One region of the Exiguobacterium sp. U13-1 genome, then DNA from elsewhere that is predicted to be linked to it. Evidence: riboswitches for the same ligand, from Rfam matches in the RefSeq annotation. Region 1 holds a riboswitch; each other region holds the start of a gene.
What was found. Region 1 has a riboswitch for S-adenosylmethionine ahead of msrA (peptide-methionine (S)-S-oxide reductase MsrA). Riboswitches for the same ligand answer to the same signal wherever they lie in the genome.

Region 1 (5,839 bases):
GGATCATCTTCCGTGGAGTTCATGCTTACGTCAAGACAGCTGATCTCGGTACTGGAAAAGTCTATGCATCAACCGGGACACGATACGCGAAACGCAACTTGTCCGTCTACACATCTGCGTCGACGAAGAGCAAAATCATGTATTCCGTCAAACGAGCTGATAAGCTAACGATTTACGGAACAAGAGGCAGTTACACACGCTTGAAAAAAGGATCGGTCTACGGTTACGTCAAGACGACGGATCTCGTCACGAAAAAGCCGGATCTGTATGACGTCACTGGTCAACGCTACGTGACGGAAGACGATGTCGTCATTCGTTCGCAGGCAAAACTATCGGGTAAAAAAATCGGTACATTAAAAAAAGGGACCTCGATTTCGATTTACGGAAAAAGCGGTTATTATACACGCGTCAAATATAAAAACACCTTTGGTTTCGTCGATTCGAGTCGTATCGGACTGAACAAGCCGACGGCAAAAGCAAAAAAAGGCACGACATTTTATGTCCATCTGGACCAGACGCCACTCTTCTCTGCCGACGTTGCTTACAGTCGCCCAGCTGCCTATTTGAAGAAAGGGACGAAATTAATTGGTCTAAAATCAATTGATGATGACTTTTGGCAAGTTCGCCTGGCAAATGGTCAAACCGGTTACGTCCTCAACCCTTATATCAGCACGAGCAAACCCGATATGGGACTGACACAAAAAGCGATCGACCGGGCGAAAATCTATACGGTCAAACAGACGACGTCGTTCTTTGCGAGTCCGACAAGTCCAAAAGGCAGCGGACTCGTTGAACAAGGCAAACGGGTTTATCCGCGTCATCGAGTCGGAAACTTCTATGTCATCCAGTCAGGCTGGACACCTGTTTATCTTCCTGTATCCGCTGTGACGATCACGTCCGATAAACGGGTCGTTAAAAAGAATAATACGCGTGGTGAAAAGCTGATCCAAGCAGCAGTCCAACATATCGGCACACCATACACATGGGGTTCGCAAGATGCCGTGAACGGTGGTTTTGACTGTTCCGGTTTGATTCACTACGCGACGAACAAGGCTGGAAAATACGGTGGTCGGACGAACGTTCGTGGCTACTGGTACGGTGCTTTCTTTACGAATCGCCGGACGAGTATTGCAAGCGGTAAACGCTCGGATATCGTCTTCTTCCAGAACACTTATACAGATGGTCCATCGCATATCGGAATCATGCTCGATAGCGAACACTTCATCCATGCAGGCGGTTCACAACTTCAAATCAACTCGATTTACGAACCGCGTTGGCAAGAGCATTTCCTCGGATTTAAATCGATGTAAGACAAAAAAGACGAATCCGTCGAAATCGACGGGTTCGTCTCTTCTTATCGCAATACGTTAAAATGTCATCTCGACGTATTTCGTTACTTGTCGATCCATCAAGTATAACTCGATCTGTTCACGGTAGGCTTTATAGTGATCGGATGCGATATGCGCTTCAAGTGCCTCTTCATCACGATACACTTCATACAGCATGAATTGATGCTCATCCTCGATCGATTGATGTAAGGAATAACGTAAGCACCCTTCTTCTTTTTGTGAGGCATGATAGACCGTTTGTAGAATCGGGAAGACTTGATCCGCAAGTCCTGCTTTGATTGTAAGTACAGCGTTGACGACGATTTCTCCCATGTTTCATTATCCCCTTTCGTGATTACCTGTATCTGTACCCATTTTCACGAAAAGACACACGTCAAAGGAGCCTGAAGATGCAAACTAAACTTTTTGAAGCACTTGAACAATTCGAACCCACGATGATCGCGTTACGTCGTGATTTTCATCGACATCCGGAACTCTCTTTCCAGGAAGTCCGCACACAAGAACGGATTGCAAACTTTTATGCGGAGCAGGGCATCCCTCACGAAACAGCCGTCGGAGGTCGTGGTGTCGTCGCGACGATCGAAGGCAAACAACCTGGTCCGACGATTGCTGTTCGTGCAGATTTTGATGCCTTACCGCTTCAAGAAGAGACGACACTCGCTTTCCGGTCGATTCACCCTGGTGTCATGCATGCATGTGGACACGATGGGCATACGGCGATGGTGATGGCCCTTGCTGCTACACTCTATCCATTACGGGATCAATTGCAAGGAACGATTCGAATCATCCACCAGCATGGTGAAGAGGTCTTTCCCGGTGGCGCGATCCAAATGATTGAAGCCGGTGTCCTCGAAGGCGTCGATGCGATCTTCGAGACACATCTCGAAAATGATTTACCGGTCGGTACGATCGGTTTTCGAGAAGGACATACATTATGCGCGATCGATGAATTCGAAATCATCGTTCACGGTCAAGGCGGGCATGCCCAGGCACCGCACAAAACAAAAGATGCGCTTGTCGCCGGTGCACAACTGGTCTGTAACCTCCAACACCTTGTCAGTCGACGGGTCGATCCGTTCGAACCCGCTGTCCTTGCGATCGGGTCCTTCCATGCGGGAACGGCTCCGAACATCGTCACAGGTGAAGCACGCATCGTCGGGGAGATTCGGACGTTCAACGAGACACTACGACATCAGCTCCGACAAGAAGTCGACCTTATCGCCAAAACAACGTGTGCCGGCATCGGTGCCACCTATTCGATTGACTTCACGACGGGTTACCCGGCGCTTTGGAATCATCCGGACGAGACAAAACTCGTTCAGGAAGCCGCTTCTTTCTTACCGGAAGCATCTGTCCGGTCACTCACACCGATGATGGCGGCGGATGACTTCGCACATTACTTAACGCACGTACCGGGTAGTTATTTCTTCACCGGCTCCGGATATACGGACGGTCGCGTCAATCATCCGCAACATCATCCGCAGTACGAGATCAACGAACAGGCGTTGTTGGTTGGTGCGAAAACACTCGGAGCGACCGTTTTACGTGCCTTGAAACCTAAGGATTGACTTTTTTTCTTTGTGAATGGTATCATCACAACAATGATAACGAATGACATCAACTTCATATACCCTTATCAAGAGTGGACCGAGAGATCTGGATCGATGACGTCCCAGCAACCTGCGCATAGCAAGGTGCTACGACCAGCAAAGCGAAAGCTTTGGTTGATAAAAAGCGGCGACTCCTTTTGCAACCAAGCGAAGGAGTCGTTTTCGTTTTTCTCGCTGTCAGACATACAATGGGAATTTCCCACGGAGAGGAAGATACGGATGGAAAAAGCAACATTTGCAGGTGGATGTTTTTGGTGTATGGTGACACCGTTTGAAGAATTACCAGGAATCGAGGGAATCGTATCAGGTTACATGGGTGGACACGTCGATCACCCGACATACGAGCAAGTTAAAACAGGAACGACAGGACATCTCGAAGTCGTTCAAATCACGTTTGATCCGAGTCTGTTCCCGTACGAGCGTCTGCTCGAACTCTACTGGCCACAAACGGATCCGACGGATGCAGACGGTCAGTTCCAAGATCGCGGCACGCAGTACGCACCAGCAATCTTCTATCATACGGATGCTCAGCATGAAGCAGCGATCGCTTCTCGTGACGCTCTTGCTGCAAGCAATCGTTTCAAACAACCGATCGTGACGCGGATCGATGCCGCTTCTGAGTTTTATCCGGCGGAAGAGTACCATCAAGACTTCCATAAGAAAAATCCAGAACACTATAAAAAAGATCGTGCTGCTTCTGGTCGCGATGCCTTCATCGAGCAAGAATGGAAAGATACGACGACGGTCTAATCACCTCGAACCATACACAGTAGCTGAGACTGATTTCAAGCATCTCGTTCTTCCCCTACTTTCCAGTAGAAAGTGGAGGATGACCGAGATGTCATTGGAGTCAGTTTTTTGTATGTAAACCAACTGCTTTGTCCTTTGCGTCACCCTTGCATAAATTTGTAATCGTTTACAAATGAAGCCTTTTGTTTTACGGTTAACAAAAATTAACCAGTTAAAAAGGAGATGATTGGATGGAACAAAAAGCGATTCATATACTGAGCAGCTATGAACAATTGAAGGTGATCAGTGATCCATTACGAACAAAAATTCTTATGTTTCTCGTCGAAAAACCGCATACGGTGCATCAGTTAGCCCACTTGCTGACGTTATCCCGCGCGAAGGTCCTTTATCATGTACGGGAACTTGAAAAGCATGACTTAATTCGCCTCGTCCGGACAGAAGAACAGGGCGGCAACTTGTTGAAATATTACCAAGCGATTGCCCGAGGATACATTCCTGCTGATCACCTTCTGAACTTCGTCGAGACAAAAGAGGCGACTCGGCAGTCGTATCTTGAGGTACTCGACCGGGCAAAGACACGCGTCCTTACGGCTCCGACAGCTGCTTTTGCTCCCGTATCTTCGAACGTCGAGGACTGGATGAGCTTATCGCTTCAAAAGGAACTAACGATGTCTGAAGCCGACTTTCAACGGTTTGCTACAAAATATCGTGCTTTATTAGACGAGTTCACACAGTCTCCACCTGACGAAAAAGATCAAAAGCACTTTTACATCATGACGACTGCTTTAGCAATTGATGAACCACTGTTTGAGAATGACGAGGTTTAAATCGGAGGTGCCCCATGCTACCTGTTGAAATGGATATGCAACACTCGCTGTTTAAAAATCGATCCTTTTTATTTTTATGGGGGTCCGGTATGTGCTCTGCCCTTTCGTTATCGATGTATCTGTTTGTTGAACAATGGTATGTCATCCATACGTTAAACCAAGCATCCTATCTTGGATTCGTCCTCATGGCTACCTTGTTACCCCGTATTTTTCTCATGTTATTCGGTGGCGTCTTATCCGATCGCTATAAACGTTCAACGATCATGCGTATCTCGAGCGGTCTACGGATCAGTTTCATTCTTTGTCTTCTCGTTTTACTTCATGCCGATCAGCTTACGTTGCTGACGATTTTAGGATTCGCCTTGCTGTTTGGTAGTGTGGATGCATTTTTTTCGCCGGCGAATGCTTCCTTACTGCCTACACTCGTTCCGAAAGAACAGCTCACTAAAGCCAATTCACTGATTCAGACATCTAATCAAATCGCCCTTTTTTCAGGTCCGATTCTTGGTGGAGTCATCCTCAGCTATTCCTCTTACTCGTACGTCTTTCTTGTGATTTTCGGGACACTCTGTCTGACACTTCTTTTCACGTATGGTATTCGTGAATCTAAGATCAAGCGATCGCTTCAGCATTCAGCGCTCTTCGAACTAAAAGAAGGGCTGCATTACGTCTTTCACTTTCAGCAACTCAAGCAGACACTTTTTCTTATCATCTGTGTCAATTTCTTTTTCTTTGGACCACTCTTACTCGGAATTCCACTACTCGTTCATGATGTGCTTCAGGGAAGTGCGATGGATTTAAGTTATATGCAAGGGGCTTATCAAATGGGAATGCTCGGAGGGGCGCTCTGGAGTGGTTTTGCGCAGATGAAAGAAATTAAGCTTACCTCATCGGTCCGATTGATTGGTGCCTTAGGTCTGCTTCTCTTCCTGCTTAGCCAAGCCCAGCAGATGTTGTTGTACCTGATCATCCTTTTATCACTTGGTGTCCTTTCTTCGATCATCAATATTCGCTTCATTACGTTCATCCAGTCTCAGTGTGCGGAACAGACGATGGGACGTGTCATGAGTGTCGTCAACGCAGCGTCAAACGGTCTCGTTCCATTATCTTACGCGCTCCTCTCGTTTTTACTGTCGTTTCACGTTTCGATCACGACGATCATGTTGTACAGTGGTCTTCTTATCCTTGTTTTCTCACTCTATTTCAGAAAACGTATTATTCAAGTAGAAGACTAGTCAAAAAAGACAGTGGATTGAAATTCCACTGTCCTCATTCTGCATTCGATTATTATGAAACACGTTCT
Region 2 (5,839 bases), 1.2 Mb from region 1:
TTTATAGACGTGGACCAGCTGACTTGATTGCATCTGTCGCACTTTCGAAGCGAAGGAAATTGTGTTGGAATTTCTCAGCAAGCGAACGCGCTTGTGTGTCGTATTCGTCCGGATTCGACCAGACGCGTACCGGATTGAGTAACTCGCTTGGAACACCTGGAACTTCAAGTGGCATATGAAGTCCGAAAATCGGATGTTCTTCTGTTGGAATCGTTGCAAGTGTACCGTTGACGGCAGCATTGACCATCGTCCGGGTGTAGGATAGCTTCATGCGGCTACCCGTACCGTAAGCACCACCCGTCCAGCCGGTGTTGACGAGATAAACGGTGACACCATGACGATCAATCAATTCGCCGAGCATCGTCGCATACTTTTCAGGCATGAGTGGAAGGAATGGTGAACCGAAGCACGTTGAGAACGTTGCTTCCGGCTCCGTTACACCACGCTCTGTTCCAGCGAGTTTTGATGTATAACCTGATAGGAAGTGATACATCGCTTGTTCTTTCGTCAACTTGCTGATCGGAGGCAAGACACCGTACGCATCAGCCGTCAAGAAGACGATCGTCTTCGGGTGACCAGCGCGTGATGGAACAGCGATGTTATCAATTGCTGTAATCGGATAAGCAGCACGCGTATTTTCCGTCAACGATGTGTCATCGTAATCAGGGTGACGTGTTTCATCAAGAACGACGTTTTCAAGAACCGTTCCGAAGCGGATTGCGTCAAAAATCTGTGGTTCTTTTTCACGTGACAGGTTAACCGTCTTCGCATAACATCCTCCTTCGATGTTGAAGACACCATCGTGTGACCAACCATGTTCGTCGTCACCAATCAATTGGCGGCTATCATCAGCGGAAAGGGTGGTCTTACCAGTCCCAGATAGACCGAAGAACAAGGCAACGTCACCTTCGTGTCCGACGTTTGCCGAACAGTGCATTGAAAGAACGTTTTCTTGTGGCAAGAGGTAGTTCATGACGGAAAAGATTGATTTTTTGATTTCGCCCGCATACTCCGTTCCACCAATCAAGACGATTCGGTGTTCGAACGACATGGCGATGAACGTCTCAGAGTTCGTTCCGTCAACGGTAGGATCTGCCTTGAAATGTGGTGCGTAGACGACCGTGAACGGTTCAAAGGCAGCCACTTCAGGATATTCGCGTAAAAAGAGTTGTTTGGCAAAGAGATTATGCCAAGCGTATTGTGTGAGCACACGGACCGGAAGGGTGAAGTGCGTATCTGCACCTGCTGCAGCTTCTGTGTAGTAGAGATGATCGGCTTCGTTCATGTAACGAAGAACCTTCTGCAACAATTGTTCAAATTTGTCTCCATCCATTGGTTGGTTAACGTGACCCCAATCAATGTGAGACTCGCAGGAAGAATCACGGACGATGAACTTATCTTTTGGTGAACGACCTGTAAATTTCCCCGTTTCTACAGATAATGCGCCGTTCTCAGCAAGGACACCTTCTTCGTTTCGAATCGCATGTTCGACAAGTTCAGCAACAGATAGTTGTTTGAACACATGCTCTTTCTTGAGTAGTTCTTCGATATTCAGGACCGTCATCGGCATCCTGACCCCACCTTTCCCCTACGTTGGTTTTGGCTCATCGTTTTTAGTATGACACATTTATTATATATGACATACTAAAGAGAGAGCAATCATTTTCTGGTGCTGATTTCTATTTATCTGGAAACGCTTTCAGCATTAACAGTTTAACATCTCTTTCAAAAAGTTTCGACTAGAATTTGAAACCTTGCTTGACAGAGTAGTTACAACTTTATATCATGTAATTCGTAACGGATACTCTTATTCTGAGCAGGTGGAGGGAACAAGGCCCGAAGAAACCCGGCAACCGTCCTACATTAATTCACATATTAATGAGGGAAAAGGTGCTCTCCTGAAGCGAAGTAAACACTTCGAACGATAAGAGGGTAAAGGAAGAACGCACAACCTTTCCCTGACCATTTTTTGGACTTGGAAAGGTTTTTTTCATTTTACCGTCCCACTCAACTAGGGGAAATGAGTACACCGTCAAATTCTTTTTTGGGAGGGTCATACATGACAAACCTTAATCGCCGACTTTTCACGTCGGAGTCAGTCACTGAAGGTCATCCAGATAAAATCTGTGACCAAATTTCGGATTCAATTCTTGATGCAATCCTCGCAGCGGATCCAAACGCACGTGTTGCGGCAGAAACTTCTGTTACAACAGGTCTCGTTCTCGTTGCAGGTGAGATCACGACATCCACTTACGTCGACATTCCAAAAGTCGTTCGTGAAACGATTCGTGAAATCGGTTATACACGCGCGAAATACGGTTTCGACGCGGACACGTGTGCTGTATTGACATCAATCGATGAGCAATCAGCAGACATCGCTCTTGGTGTCGACCAAGCGCTTGAAGCACGTGAAGGCAGCATGTCTGATGCTGAAATCGATGCTATCGGTGCAGGAGACCAAGGTCTCATGTTCGGTTACGCAACGAAAGAAACACCAGAACTCATGCCACTTCCAATCTCGCTTTCGCACCGTCTCGCACGCCGTTTGGCAGAAGTGCGTAAAAACGGTCAACTCGACTACCTTCGTCCGGACGGAAAAACACAAGTCACGGTCGAATACAACGAGAACAACGAGCCAGTTCGTGTCGATACGATCGTCATCTCGACACAACACGCAGAAGAAGTCACGCTTGAGCAAATCCAAGCTGACTTGAAAGAACACGTCATCACACCGGTCATCCCGGCTGAATACATCGACGCAGCAACGAAATTCTTCATCAACCCAACTGGTCGTTTCGTTATCGGCGGACCACAAGGAGATGCTGGATTGACTGGTCGTAAGATCATCGTTGATACGTATGGTGGATACGCACGCCACGGCGGTGGAGCATTCTCAGGTAAAGATCCAACGAAAGTCGACCGTTCAGCTGCATACGCAGCACGTTACGTCGCGAAGAACCTCGTTGCTGCAGGTCTTGCAGACAAAGCAGAAGTTCAACTTGCGTACGCAATCGGTGTCGCGCACCCAGTATCAATCGCGGTTGATACATTCGGTACAGGAAAACTTCCTGAAGCGCAACTCGTCGAATTGGTTGCTGAAAACTTCGATCTTCGTCCGGCTGGAATCATCAACATGCTTGATCTCCGTCGTCCGATCTATCGTCAAACAGCTGCATACGGTCACTTCGGTCGTACAGATGTTGAGCTTCCATGGGAGCAAACAGATAAAGCAGCAGTTCTTGAAGAACAAGCAAAACGTTTCGCATAATCAAAAAGTCCGAGAACCCTACGCGGGTTTTCGGACTTTTTTTGTTTACGGGGAACTTTGCAGGAAACGAATGTTTTTTCTAGAAGAGGGTAAAAGTACATGAGTCGATTCGTATGAATACAAAGGGGGGTTCCGATTATGGAAATACGCGAAGCTATTCCAGCTGATGCAGGACGTATTCATGACATTGCCGTCACATCTTGGTTGGATACGTATGCAGAAATCTATTCCGAACGTTCGAAAGCGCATTTCGTGCAGGAGGCGTATCCGCAAGAAGAAGTCGTTCGTGCGATCCGGACGGCGGAAGAAGCACGGGGAGAGTATTTTTATGTCGGAATCATCGACGAGGAAATCGTCGGTTTCATTCATGCTGTTGATGTTGAGGGAACGTGGGAGATCGTTCGTCTGTACGTCTTACCGAAATATCAGCAAAATGGTATCGGGCGACGTCTGATCCGTGAACTCGAACGACAAGGAGCCGTCCCACTCGAAGTCTACGTGGAAGCACGTAACTATAAAGCACGTCAGTTCTTGACCTCATTTGGTTTTGAAGAACTGAGTGAGATGACGGAAGAAGTCTTTGGGCAAGTAGAATCTGTCATTCGTCTTCGCCATGTCGCCTCGTGAAATCCGTCTTGGGACGGTTTCGATTGCGCTTGAAATAAGGTATCGTGAAAAGGAAGTATGAAGTGAAGAGGTGAGTTTGTGGTTGAACAACCAACAGGAATCATCGTATTAGTCTATCCGTTACAACTGCGTGCCCGTCCGAGTGAAGCTTTGATTCGGGTACTCGAACGAGAGTATGAAGTATTGCTCGTCGACGCGCCACGTCGTATCTCGTTTGAAGAACATGGTCAACTATTAAAAGAAGCATTACGTGAAGCCGGAAAACGTAAGTTACCGATTCATATCGTCGCCTGTAGCATGGGCGCACTCGTCGTCAATCGTCTGTTGCAAGAATATGAATTACCGGTCGCCAGTCTGTCGTTCATTTCACCGTTGTTTGATTGGCACCCTTCAAAACAACTCGGAGGCGTCAAACAAGTCTTCGCAAGTGCGTTCGATCGTTTCCGACCTGATGCGCCACTCGGTACGTTACCGTTTGGTCAAAGTACGGAAGATACTGTTCGTATCGGTGAACTGACCTATGCACAGTACCGGGAAATCGAAGAAGAGATCGTCGTACATGACGAGGAACGAAAAAAACTGCCGCGTGTGAACTTGGCTTGTTTTTATGCACCGGACGATCAATTCGCAGACGTCAAGTTGACGCTTGAAGTATGCCGGAAAATGGGTGGCGATCAGATTTACTTACAACGTCTACACGGATTTCCGCATTTTAGTTTCGAACGGTTGAACACACGGTTTGCAGAAAAATTAATGTTGTTCTTTAAGCTTGTTGAAGAATGAAATAACAAAAGTGATGCCTCTAAAAAAAGGCATCACTTTTTTGTGTCCAATCATCCGCGTACTTTTTTCTCGATTGCGATGATGAACGGTGGATGATTTTGTTGATTCAAGAAACGGTACTGAAGAACGGCGTAATCTTGCTGATCAAGGGCTGTCACGTAATCGAGGACGGCGTCGCGCTCTCGTTTTCCTTCCAGGTGACCGTGATAGACGACGAGGACGACAAGACCGCCGGGAGCGAGGACCGGGAGGAGGGCATCGAGTGCTTCGAGCGTCTCTTCACCTGTCGTTGTGATCGATTTGTCGCTTCCAGGCAGATATCCGAGATTGAAGACACCGGCACGAACGGGACGTTGTTCGTCCGAAAGACGGGCACCGACATGGATGTGGCTTTCATGATAAAGGTCGACGCGTGCTAACATTCCGGCTTCGTCGAGACGTCGCGTCGATTCCTCGATGGCTTGTGCCTGGACATCGAACGCAAGGACTCGACCTTCTGGACCGACGCATTCTGCTAAAAACTGCGTATCATGTCCATTTCCGGCAGTCATGTCGACGACGCAGTCTCCGGGCTCGATAACGGACTCGAGTAATTGTTTCGTATAAGGTAGTACACGGGCAAGTGACATGGCATAGACTCCTGTTCCTATAGTCTGTTTTTCTAGTAATGGTTCAGTATGTGCAAGATTCTTTCTGCATTATATCATTTTTTGATTCGTTGACGAAAAGCGAAGTGGCTTGACAGACAAGGGACGGATTGCGTAAAGTGGCAAGGTTGAGAATGAAATAGGAGGACCACAGGTATGCCAAAATTACCAAAAGCGGTCTGGATCCTTGTCCTTGCGATGGCCATCAATACGACGGGATCCTCTTTTTTATGGCCGTTTAATACATTATATATACATGAATATTTAGGAGAGTCGATGACGAAAGCAGGGATGGCGTTGTTCGTCAACTCGGCCTTAGCAATCGTCGGAAACTACTTAGGTGGAAAAGCGTTTGACCGTCTCGGCGGCAAGAAGACGCTCGTCATCAGTGTCATCGGACTTGTCCTGTCTTCCGTCGGCTTGTTGCTGTTTCATCAGACGTACCTCGGATACGTCGCGATGCTTGGATTGATTGGATTCGTCGGTGGGATGGTTTTTCCGACGATCTACGCGA
Region 3 (5,839 bases), 1.2 Mb from region 1:
ATGGGATGCCAAACAGGTTTCTACATGGCGATGATGAACTTCGACTCGGTCGAAAAAATGAGCGAACTCGTTGAGAAAACATTGAATGACGTCCTCGCAGCAGAAGAGATTCCAGCGCAAAACGAAGTCCAATGTGGATTTGCGAGCGCACATGACCTCAAAGGAGCGAAGCACTATGCCGAGAAAATGCTTGCCGGTCGTGATGAATGGGACATCGTCTTCGGATGATCGCGAACAACGTCCGCGACCTCGTCGGAAACACACCACTCTACGAGATCACTTCATTCGATTTGCCTGCTGGTACGCGCATTTTGGCGAAGCTCGAATGGATGAACCCTGGGGGCAGCGTCAAAGACCGCCTTGGCATTCAACTCGTTGATGCAGCAATCGAAAACGGACATGTGACACCAGGCGGTACGATCATCGAGCCGACAGCCGGGAATACCGGCATCGGCTTGGCGCTCGCCGCTAAAAAATACGATCTCCAAGTCATCTGTGTCGTTCCGGAAAAATTCAGTCAGGAAAAGCAGACGTTGATGCGGGCACTCGGCGCAACCGTCGTCAACACGCCAACTGAACTCGATATGCAAGGGGCGATCGACCGGGCAAAAGAACTCGGTCAGGAAATTCCGAACAGTTACGTTCCGTTACAATTCGAAAACGAAGAGAACCCAGTCACGTATCAGCGGACACTCGGTCCTGAGCTGATTGCGGACTTGCCGCACATCGACTGGTTCGTTGCCGGTTGTGGTTCAGGTGGTACGTTCGCCGGAACAGCGGACTTCTTAAAACAACGTCTCGGTACAAAAGCAGCAATCGTCGAACCGGAAGGCTCCGTCTTAAACGGTGGTCCAGCCGGTCCGCACAAGACGGAAGGCATTGGAACAGCAAAATGGCCAAGTCTCGTTCCGCGTGAACTCGTTGACGAGATTCATACGATTTCTGACCGTGATGCGTTTGATGCGGTCCATACACTCGCCGCTCGCGAAGGATTACTCGTTGGTAGTTCAGCAGGTGCAGCGCTCGTTGCTGCGCTTGATATCGCAAAGCGTCACCCCGGCAGTACGATCGTCACCGTCTTCGCAGACAGTGCCGAACGCTATTTAAGCCAACAAATCTTTGAAAAGGTGGACGAAACTCATGCGTAAGAAGACAGCATTGATTCATGGAGGAACAGGTGTCGACCGGGCAACAGGAGCCGTCACACCACCGATCTATCAAACAAGCACATACAAGCAGGATAAAATCGGTCAACTCAAGGACGGATATGAATACTCACGAACAGCGAACCCGACACGGACGAGCATCGAACGATTGATTGCAGATCTTGAAGGCGGCGCACGTGGTTTTGCCTTCGGTTCTGGGATGGCAGCAATCCATGCCGTCTTCCATTTGCTTGAGTCTGGTGATCACATCGTCATGACAGATGACGTCTATGGTGGTACGTTCCGCTTGATGCAACGCGTCTTACCGAAGTTCAACATCCAAGTGACATTCGTCGATACGACGGACCTTGCAGCGACGGAAGCAGCGATTCAAGACAACACGAAGATCGTTTACGTTGAAACACCGACGAACCCGTTGTTGAAAGTAACGGACATCGAAGCAATCGCAACAATCGCAAAACGTCACGATCTTAAACTCGTCGTCGACAACACGTTCGCGACACCATATCATCAACAACCACTCGCACTCGGTGCAGACATCGTCTTGCACAGTGCGACAAAATACATCGGCGGACACTCGGACGTCGTCGCTGGACTTGTCGTCGTCAAAGATGATGCGCTCGGCGAAGAGATGCACTTCATCCAAAACTCGACAGGCGGCGTGCTTGGACCGCAAGACAGCTTCTTGCTCGTCCGTGGTCTTCGTACACTCGGTATCCGGATGGATGCGATCGAAGAGACAGCACATGATCTCGTCGCGTTCTTACAAGCGCAAGATATCGTCTCGAACATCTTCTACCCAGGACTTGCATCGCATCCTGGTCACGAGATCCAAGCGAAACAAGCGACTGGATTTGGTGGGATGATCAGCTTTGATGTCGGTTCAGCAGCGAACGCAGAAAAACTCGTCGAGGCGACACATTTCTTCACACTTGCTGAGAGTCTTGGTGCCGTCGAGAGTCTGATTTCGGTTCCGGCACGGATGACGCACGCGTCGATCCCGGCAGAACGTCGGGCAGAACTCGGCATCACGGACGGTCTCGTCCGGATTTCAGTTGGACTTGAGGATGCGGAAGATTTGAAAGAAGACTTAACACGTGCTTTCACGTTCCTCGAAAAAGTTTCTGAAAAAACTGTTTGACAACAAAAATAACCCCTGCTAATATTCAGAATATATTCTACAAACTTAATACCGAAACTCTTATCGAGAGTGGTGGAGGGACTGGCCCGATGAAACCCGGCAACCGCGGATCTAATCCGAAGTGGTGCTAATTCCAGCAGACAAAAGTCTGGGAGATGAGAGCAAATGGTTTTGTGTACTGAAAAGTGCGCGCGTTTGCTCTAAAACGCGCGCACTTTTTTATTTAGGAGGGACAGTAGTGATTCGTTTACAAGACGTAGGAAAGATTTATCGCTCAAAGCGCGGAGCAGTCGAAGCCGTCGCGAATGTTGATCTGACAATCGAGCGCGGCGAAATTTTTGGAATAATCGGTTATTCCGGAGCAGGGAAATCGACCCTGATCCGATTACTGAATATGCTCGAAGCACCAACGAGTGGTTCGATCCAAATCGATGGTGTCGAAATGACATCACTGAAACCAAAAGAATTACGAGGCGTCCGCAAGAATGTCTCAATGGTATTCCAGCACTTCAACTTACTTTGGTCACGAACAGTCGAGGAGAACATCATGTTCCCGCTCGAACTCGGTGGCTTTCCAAAAGCTCGCCGCAAGGAACGGGTTGCGGAACTGATTCAACTCGTTGGTCTTGACGGACGAGAAAAAGCTTACCCATCGCAATTATCCGGCGGTCAAAAGCAACGTGTTGGTATCGCTCGGGCACTGGCATCGAACCCAGACGTTCTCTTATGTGACGAGGCAACCAGTGCACTCGACCCGAAGACGACGGACTCGATCCTTGAATTACTCGTCGACATCAACCAGAAACTGAAACTGACGATCGTCTTGATCACACACGAGATGCACGTCATTCAAAAAATCTGTCACCGGGTCGCCGTCATGGAAGCCGGTAAAATCGTTGAGCAAGGTCCGGTCGCGGAAGTCTTCCGTCACCCGAAACAAGCGATGACGAAAGAATTCGTCAAACAATTGACGTCGCCGTCAGAAAACGAGTTAACGTTCGCGAAACTACGCGAACGGTACCCAACCGGTAAAATCGTTCAGTTGACGTTCGTCGGATCGACAGCGGAAAGCCCGATCCTCGCGGAAGTCATGAAGGATTCACCGGTCCTGTTCAATATCATCGGCGGAAACGTCGGTCAATCACAGGAAGGGGCACTCGGTACACTGTTCATTCAGTTGATTGGGGAAACAGAAGCAACACAAGCGGTCATCACGAAGCTTCAAGCCAGTGATGTTGAAGTGGAGGTGGATCACCGATGATTTCATTCTTTGACAACCTAGACTGGGACATGGTGTGGGAAGCGACAGGCAGTACCGTCTATATGACGGCAATCGCTGGGGTTTCGACATTCGTTCTCGGTTTGATCATTGGTCTATTATTGTATGCAACAAACGAAGAGTTATTATTCAAGAATCGGGCGTTTTATTCAATCTTGAGCTTGGTCGTCAACGTTTTCCGTTCGATTCCGTTCATCATCTTACTGATCTTATTGATTCCATTCACGACAGCAATCGTCGGTTCGTTCCTCGGACCAACGGCAGCATTACCGGCACTGATCTTCGGTGCTGCACCGTTCTACGGTCGGATGGTTGAACTCGCGTTACGCGAAGTCGATAAAGGTGTCATCGAGGCAGCTGAATCGATGGGCGCGACGAAGTTCCAGATCATCTATAAAGTCTTAATCCCGGAAGCGTTGCCTGCCATCGTTTCTGGTATCACGGTCACACTCGTCTCACTTGTCGGTTATACGGCAATGGCCGGAGTAGTCGGCGGAGGTGGACTTGGGGACATGGCCTTCATCGAAGGATTCCAGCGTTCTCAAAACGATGTCATCGTCATTGCGACACTCTTAATCTTAGCGATCGTCTTCGTCATCCAAATCATTGGTGACTTGCTGATCCGTGCAATCGATAAACGTTAATTCAAATTTTATTCATATTGGAGGAATCATTCATGAAAGTTTGGAAAAAATTCGTAGGTACTGCCGCTGTATCCGTTTTAGCAATCAGCCTTGCTGCATGTGGTGAAAAATCATCAGGATCAGGTAGCGACGACAAAACACTCGTCGTTGGTGCATCAAACGTACCGCACGCTGAGATTCTTGAGCACGTTAAAAAAGAATACGAAGCAAAAGGTTACAAGCTTGAAATCAAGAAGTTCCAAGATTACGTACTTCCGAACAAAGCGCTCGCTTCAAAAGAAATCGATGCAAACTACTTCCAGCACGTACCGTATCTCGAGCAACAAGAGAAAGAAAACAAATCATATAAGTTCGCGAACGCAGGTGGCGTTCACGTTGAACCACTCGGTATCTACTCGAAGAAATACAAGTCACTCGATAAGTTGCCAAACGGTGCAACGATCCTGACGAGCTCAAACGTCGCGGAACGCGGTCGTGTCTTGACGTTCCTTCAAAACGAAGGATTGATTAAACTCAAAGACGGTAAAACGACAGATGCACAACTCGGTGATATCGCGGAGAACCCGAAGAAACTCAAGTTCAAGACGAACATCGAAGCATCACTTCTTCCGCAAGCCTACAAAAACAATGAAGGCGACGCCGTCCTCATCAACACGAACTATGCGATCGATAACGGTCTGAACCCGTTGAAAGATGCGATCGCATCAGAAGATGAGTCGTCACCATACGTCAACATCATCGTCACACGTGACGGCGATGAGAAAGACAAGCGTGTCACAGCACTTCTTGACGTTCTGCACGAGAAGAAAAACCAAGATTGGATCCTCGACAAGTACAAAGGTGCGGTCGTTCCAGTCAGCAAATAAGTTCACCGAAACCGGCATCCTTCCTATATAATGGAAGGATGCTTTTCATTTGTCTGAAACAGGGGTTAGGGGGAATCATATGCAACGCATTCGTCAACTGCATCCGTTGACACTCGGGGTCTTGTTTGGAACGTTTTTCTCGCGTCTCGGAACATTCATCACGATGCCGTTCTTCGCCATCTACATGACGACCGTCCTGAAGTTTGACCCGATCGATGTCGGCTGGGTCCTCAGTATCTCAGCGATCGCGAGTCTCGTCATGAGCTTCATCGGTGGTACATTGTCGGACCGGTATGGACGACGGGCGATGATGCTCGCCGGAACGATTGGGTTTGCGATCGTCTTCATCGCACTGGCACAAGTCGAGACATTTTGGGCGTTCTTTATCCTCAGTGCCTTGAATGGTGTCTGTCGCTCGATTTTTGAGCCATCCGCTCGTGCCTTGATCAGTGATACGACGGACGAAGCGAACCGATTGTTCGTCTTCAATATCCGTTACGCGATGATCAACATCGCAGCAGCGATCGGGCCGGGAATCGCCTTACTGCTGAGTGCGGGGAACACGTCCGCGACGTTTTACATCACGGCGTTCGTCTATATCGTATACGGGGTGATGATTGGATTCTTATTCAAACGCCATCCGATCACCGAGACGCACGGTGGCAAGAAGGTCTCGTTCGGAGCGACGGTTCGTCTGTTACGGACGGACATCGCCTTTACACTCGCACTCGCCGGCATTATCT
Region 4 (5,839 bases), 770 kb from region 1:
GCGGACGAACGCTCTCAGGCGGGATCGACCCAGCTGCATTCCATAAACCAAAACGGTTCTTTGGTGCGGCGCGAAACATCGAGCACGGTGGTAGTTTGACGATTCTTGCGACGGCGCTTGTCGAGACGGGATCGCGCATGGATGACGTCATCTATGAAGAATTCAAAGGAACTGGCAACATGGAACTGCATCTTGATCGGAAGTTGTCAGAGCGTCGAATCTTCCCAGCGATTGACATCCGAAAATCGGGTACGCGGAAGGAAGAACTGTTGCTTCCAAAAGAGCAGCTCGATGCGCTCTGGACGATTCGCCGGACGATGAACGAGTCGAACGAGTTCGTCGATACGTTCCTGCGTAAGATTCGTGACACGAAAAACAATGAAGAATTTTTCGTTGAACTCGAGAAAGAAAAGAAGAAGGCGGTCCGACGCGCACCAGCAAAACCGCGTACCGTCAAGAAGGAAACACCGACCGAAAAATAACTATTGCGACGCATAAAAAAATCGTTTAGTATAGGAAGGTAACTTACTCTGGCTCAGCAAATGAACCAGGGCGGAAGGAGAGAAATCAACCATGAAACAAGGAATTCACCCTAACTACAACAAAGTAGTATTTATGGATTCAACGACTGAGTACAAATTCTTAAGCGGTTCTACTCGTTCTTCGAACGAAACAATCACTTGGGAAGATGGTAACGAGTACCCACTCATCCGTGTGGATGTGTCTTCAGACTCGCACCCATTCTACACAGGTCGTCAAAAGTTCAACGCGGCAGATGGTCGTGTCGATCGCTTCAACAAAAAATACGGCCGCAAGTAATTACTTGTCGGTTCTTAAAAAACAGCCTGCCTCCATTACGGAAGCAGGCTGTTTTTGTATAGACTGAATTGTGAACGGTAAGCGAGATACGTCTTCAAGACGAACGAGAAGGCGATTCCACCGGCGATTCCAGTTAAATACGGCATGACTTCCGGATGTGCCAAGATATAATCCATGACTTTGTGGAACGAGAGATGACGACCGACGAAGTAGCCGGCACCTAAGAACACGCTGATCCAAATCAACGCACCTGTATACGCGTAACTTGCAAACACGCGAAATGGCATTTTCGAGACACCTGCAAAAAAGGCAGAGAGTTGGCGGAGACCGGGTATGTAGTAACCGATGATCAAGACCGATTTTCCGTAACGACGAAATCCGGCTTCAGCGGAAAGAATATGTTTTTCTGAGATGCGCATTTTCGGTCCGACACGATGCAGTAGTGGCATACCGAGTTTTAATCCGAGTAAATAGCTGATCGTCATCCCGATGCAACTACCGGCGTAAGCGGCGAGAATCGTACCGACGAGTGGTAGATTGCCTTGATGCATCCAAAAACCGGACAGGACGAGTAGGGTCTCATCAGGAACCGGCAATCCCACGATACCACCTGCGAGAAGGACGGAGAGACCAAGGGCACCATATTGGTGCAGGATGTCATGTAAGAGATGATGAATCGGGGACACCTTCTTTCGTGAGAGTCTTCTTCTTCAGTGTACAGGAAATAGGGGACGGTTGGAATGAAAGGACAAAAATTCTAGGTAAAGAAAAAATGAATTTTGATTTCCGGAAGTCAACCCTTTTTCTCGATACCGTTTCGGGCTATACTCGTTAAAGTGACTATTTTTAGAGGACGGTGTCGGACGATGATGCATGTAATAAATCAGTACGGCTGGATCGAAGTAATTTGTGGCAGTATGTTTTCCGGGAAATCGGAAGAGTTGATTCGTCGTGTTAGACGGGCGCAGTACGGCAAACTGCCCGTTCAAGTATTCAAGCCGGCAATCGACGACCGGTACCATGAAGAGCATGTCGTCTCTCATATCGGCAACTCCGTCGTGGCGATTCCGATGGCGACGAGTCGCGATCTCTACGCAGCAGTAGCGGAGGAAACACAAATCGTCGGAATCGATGAAGTTCAATTCTTTGATGATGAGATCGTACAAGTCATCGAAGCACTCGCACAAGACGGAAAACGCGTCATTTGTGCAGGCCTTGATCAAGATTTCCGGGCAGAGCCATTCGGCAAGATGCCGGAATTACTGGCGCGCGCAGAATTCGTGACGAAGCTGCAAGCCATCTGTCTTTCCTGTGGTGATCCGGCTTCCCGGACACAACGGTTGATTGATGGAAAACCAGCGAACTACGATGATCCGATCATCCTAGTCGGCGCTTCAGAGTCGTATGAGCCACGGTGCCGCCATTGTCATGAGGTGCCTGGAAAACCGAAGCCGCTCCAATCGGTGCAGCATCAAGAAAGATAAATAAAAAGACGAGCCGATGATGGTCGTCCTTTGATCTCACAGCTATTCGCTTCTACTTGGAAACGAATAGCTGTTTTTTTTATTATCCTGTTTCCTGTGAGAATCGGCTTGAGCGTTCGATGAAGTGGATTGTCTCACGAACGATCAAATCCTGATCATGATCGAGTGTCGCGACGTGATACGAGTTGAGTAAACAGTAGCTGCGTTTATCATTCGTCCCGATATGCTGATGTAGATAATCCGAGCTCGACGGCGGAACGACGTGATCCGTCGCCGAGTAAAGAATCAATGTCGGAAGAAGGATCGATCCAAGACGTCCTTTCGTCTCATCCATCAGACGGACGAGTTCGAACGCACAACGGCTCGGAACGAGATCATAGATGATTTCGAAAGCAGACCGTTTGATGTCCGGTGCTCCTTCCGGTAAATACTGTGGACCGTCCTCGAACGAAAGTGCTTCATAGGATGGAACGGAGAGTGCAGCATTGATCGTAATGATGCCGGCAAACGGAATCCCGTCAGCGGCGAGCGATAACGCGAGCGTCGCACCCATCGATTGACCGATGACGAAGACTTGATCGCATGTTTCTTGTAAACGTTCATAGCCGTCTTGCAGGCTTTGCTTCCAACATCGAGCAGTCGATTGTTCAAACTCGCGGACGTTCGTTCCATGTCCACGTAAGCGCGGGGCATAGACGGTAAAACCTTCAGCGGCGAATGCCTCACCGACGTCCCGGACACTTTGCGGAGTGGCGTTAAAACCATGACAGATTAGAATACCAATCGGTCCACCTTGAAAATAAAACGCTTCAGCACCAGTCAATACAGGATAGTTCATCATTACTCTTTTTCCTCCATTCATGAAAAAAACTCGTCGACGTCACTGCTTGGACGCCCACGAGTTTTTCACCGTATCATCCAAAGCCGCGCTTTGCTGGTCGGAGCACCTTACAGATTGCAGGTTGCCGTGAAGTCATAGAGCCAGGTCTCTCGTTCACTCTTGATAAATATCATATTGGAATTGTCGGATTAATCATTGAGACGATGGTAGCACGACCAAAAATGACTTGTCAAATCGTTCTTGACGAATCACGATTCGTTCATTAAGCTAATCCATAACTTGTCAATCAATCGATATGCGTCAAATGGATTATTTTTGCAAAGTTGGTTGACTTTTAAAGGTTCGACCCGTAATGTAAAAATTAGTTTTACGACATAAGCAACAACGCAACACCACACATACGAATTTCATACCGCAATACTTATCCAGAGAGGTGGAGGGACTGGCCCTACGAAACCTCGGCAACAGACTCATTATGAGCACTGTGCCAATTCCATCAGACAGATGTCTGAGAGATGAGTGGAGTGGATTCTGCCACTGTGCGGATCCAGGTCTCTTCTTGTTTCTCAAGAAGGGACCTTTTTTGTTGAATGAAGGGGGAAAACGGAATGATCGCATTTCATCAAGTCAAAAAAACGTACGTCACGAAGGATCAGACGATCGCAGCGCTCGACGGTGTCGACCTGACGATCGAAAAAGGCGAAATCTTTGGTGTCATCGGCTTTAGCGGTGCCGGAAAAAGTTCACTGCTCCGCTGTGTCAATCTGTTAGAACGACCAACATCAGGAACGGTGACGGTCGATGGGGAAGATTTAACGCAACTGTCTCCGAAAAAATTACGCCAAGCAAAACAACGGATTGGAATGATCTTTCAGCACTTCAATCTATTGAATGCGAACACAGTATTTACGAATGTCGCAAAGCCACTCGTTCTCGCAGGCGTCAAGAAAGATGAGATTCGCCGCCGAGTGACGGAGTTGCTCGAATTCGTTGATCTCGCGGACAAGGCGGATCATTATCCAGATCAATTGTCCGGTGGACAGAAACAGCGTGTTGGCATCGCCCGGGCACTGGCGACGCAACCTTCCGTCCTCTTATGTGACGAAGCGACATCAGCACTTGATCCCCAGACGACGCATCATATTCTCCAGTTATTAAAACGCATCAATGCGGAGTACGGGATCACGATTCTCTTGATCACCCACGAGATGGGCGTCATCCGGGAGATTTGCGACCGGGTCGCCGTCATCGAAGCTGGAAAGTTGATTGAGTCAGGAACGGTCTTCGACGTCTTTTCAAGCCCTCAGACCGAGACGGCAAAAAACTTCGTCCGGTCCGTCATGCATGACGAAATTCCAGCATCGATTCGTCAGTTGATCGAGTCGCGAAATGCACATCCAATCTATAAGATTCATTTTCTCGGACATCACACGGGGCAGCCGCTCTTATCGCAAGTCGCGAAACGCTTTGACGTCGATGTCAACATCTTGCACGGGAGCATCACAGAGTTGCAGGATACGCCGTTTGGCACCTTACTCGTCGAGTTGATCGGTGAGCCGGCTGAAGTAAAACGAGCGTTACACTATATCGATCAGGCACAGGTGACAGTCGAGGAGGTGCTTGCCCATGCTAGTTAATTACAGTGATATTTGGACGGCATTTTTGCAGACGATGACGATGGTATCCGTCTCACTCTTATTCTCGACTTTGATTGGCTTACCACTCGGTATCCTACTTGTCGTCACGCGAAAAGGAGCATTGCTTGAAAATGTCCCGCTGTTCACGTTCTTCAACAGTATCGTCAATATTTTCCGTTCGATTCCGTTCATCATCTTACTCGTCGCGATCATCCCGTTGACGCGCTTGATCGTCCAGACATCGATCGGAACCGAAGCCGCCATCGTCCCGCTCGTCTTTTACGCCGCACCGTACATGGCGCGTCTGATCGAGAGCTCGTTACTCGAAGTCGATAAAGGTGTTCTGGAAGCAGCAGAAGCGATGGGTGCGACACCGTTTCAAACGATTTTCCGCTTCCTCCTACCGGAAGCACTCGGTTCACTGATCCTGAACTTAACGATCGCGACGATTGGCTTGATCGGGGCGTCAGCGATGGCAGGTGCGATTGGAGGCGGTGGTCTCGGTGACTTAGCGATCACCTATGGTTATCAACGATTCGACACGAAAGTCATGATCATCACGGTCGGGATTCTCGTCATCTTAGTTCAAGGCTTACAGACGACAGGCAATATCGTCGCACGAAAAATCAGAAGACATTAATCAAGGGAGCGATTCAGCCATGAAAAAAGCAGTAGCAATTGGAGCAACACTAACGACGATTTTATTTGCCGGGTGCGCAGCATCAGGAGAAGACGAAAAGACGATCAAACTCGGTGTCAGCGGTTCAGACACACAAGTTTGGGACTATGTCGCGAAAAAAGCAGAAAAGGAGGGCATCAAAATCGAGCTCGTCAAGTTCTCCGATTATGTCCAGCCGAACATGGCACTGGCTGAGGGTGAGATCGACGCCAATGCCTTCCAGACGATTTCCTACTTCAACGCCTTCAAGAAGGAACACAAGTTGAAGCTGTCACCGATCGCGACGACCGTCATTGCACCGATGGGGATCTACTCGGATAAATACAAGGATGTCAAAGACATTCCGGTCGGCGGAAAAATCGCCGTTCCGAACGAAGCG

Region 2: linked by a shared signal. The riboswitch ahead of metK (methionine adenosyltransferase) and the one ahead of msrA (peptide-methionine (S)-S-oxide reductase MsrA) in region 1 are both predicted to bind S-adenosylmethionine.
Region 3: linked by a shared signal. The riboswitch ahead of ESP131_RS15025 (methionine ABC transporter ATP-binding protein) and the one ahead of msrA (peptide-methionine (S)-S-oxide reductase MsrA) in region 1 are both predicted to bind S-adenosylmethionine.
Region 4: linked by a shared signal. The riboswitch ahead of ESP131_RS00495 (alpha/beta hydrolase) and the one ahead of msrA (peptide-methionine (S)-S-oxide reductase MsrA) in region 1 are both predicted to bind S-adenosylmethionine.

The regions. Positions count from the first base shown of each region.
Region 1 covers NZ_CP015731.1:872,148-877,986, reverse strand. The annotation lists gene ESP131_RS04555 (C40 family peptidase) at 1-1,310, shown strand, start outside; gene ESP131_RS04550 (putative quinol monooxygenase) at 1,368-1,661, opposite strand; gene ESP131_RS04545 (M20 metallopeptidase family protein) at 1,739-2,917, shown strand; SAM riboswitch class I at 2,980-3,083, shown strand; gene msrA (peptide-methionine (S)-S-oxide reductase MsrA) at 3,179-3,709, shown strand; gene ESP131_RS04535 (winged helix-turn-helix domain-containing protein) at 3,940-4,536, shown strand; gene ESP131_RS04530 (MFS transporter) at 4,551-5,771, shown strand; gene ESP131_RS04525 (DMT family transporter) at 5,824-5,839, opposite strand, start outside.
Region 2 covers NZ_CP015731.1:2,838,605-2,844,443, reverse strand. The annotation lists gene pckA (phosphoenolpyruvate carboxykinase (ATP)) at 2-1,570, opposite strand; SAM riboswitch class I at 1,805-1,931, shown strand; gene metK (methionine adenosyltransferase) at 2,060-3,268, shown strand; gene ESP131_RS14730 (GNAT family N-acetyltransferase) at 3,407-3,895, shown strand; gene ESP131_RS14725 (alpha/beta fold hydrolase) at 3,974-4,678, shown strand; gene ESP131_RS14720 (tRNA 5-(aminomethyl)-2-thiouridylate-methyltransferase MnmM) at 4,729-5,328, opposite strand; gene ESP131_RS14715 (MDR family MFS transporter) at 5,482-5,839, shown strand, end outside.
Region 3 covers NZ_CP015731.1:2,895,751-2,901,589, reverse strand. The annotation lists gene ESP131_RS15040 (S-ribosylhomocysteine lyase) at 1-228, shown strand, start outside; gene ESP131_RS15035 (PLP-dependent cysteine synthase family protein) at 225-1,148, shown strand; gene ESP131_RS15030 (bifunctional cystathionine gamma-lyase/homocysteine desulfhydrase) at 1,141-2,307, shown strand; SAM riboswitch class I at 2,365-2,469, shown strand; gene ESP131_RS15025 (methionine ABC transporter ATP-binding protein) at 2,546-3,568, shown strand; gene ESP131_RS15020 (methionine ABC transporter permease) at 3,565-4,230, shown strand; gene ESP131_RS15015 (MetQ/NlpA family ABC transporter substrate-binding protein) at 4,263-5,096, shown strand; gene ESP131_RS15010 (MDR family MFS transporter) at 5,176-5,839, shown strand, end outside.
Region 4 covers NZ_CP015731.1:100,085-105,923, reverse strand. The annotation lists gene rho (transcription termination factor Rho) at 1-482, shown strand, start outside; gene ESP131_RS00510 (type B 50S ribosomal protein L31) at 574-819, shown strand; gene ESP131_RS00505 (DedA family protein) at 855-1,505, opposite strand; gene ESP131_RS00500 (thymidine kinase) at 1,689-2,303, shown strand; gene ESP131_RS00495 (alpha/beta hydrolase) at 2,386-3,144, opposite strand; SAM riboswitch class I at 3,212-3,313, opposite strand; SAM riboswitch class I at 3,563-3,666, shown strand; gene ESP131_RS00490 (methionine ABC transporter ATP-binding protein) at 3,753-4,781, shown strand; gene ESP131_RS00485 (methionine ABC transporter permease) at 4,771-5,421, shown strand; gene ESP131_RS00480 (MetQ/NlpA family ABC transporter substrate-binding protein) at 5,441-5,839, shown strand, end outside.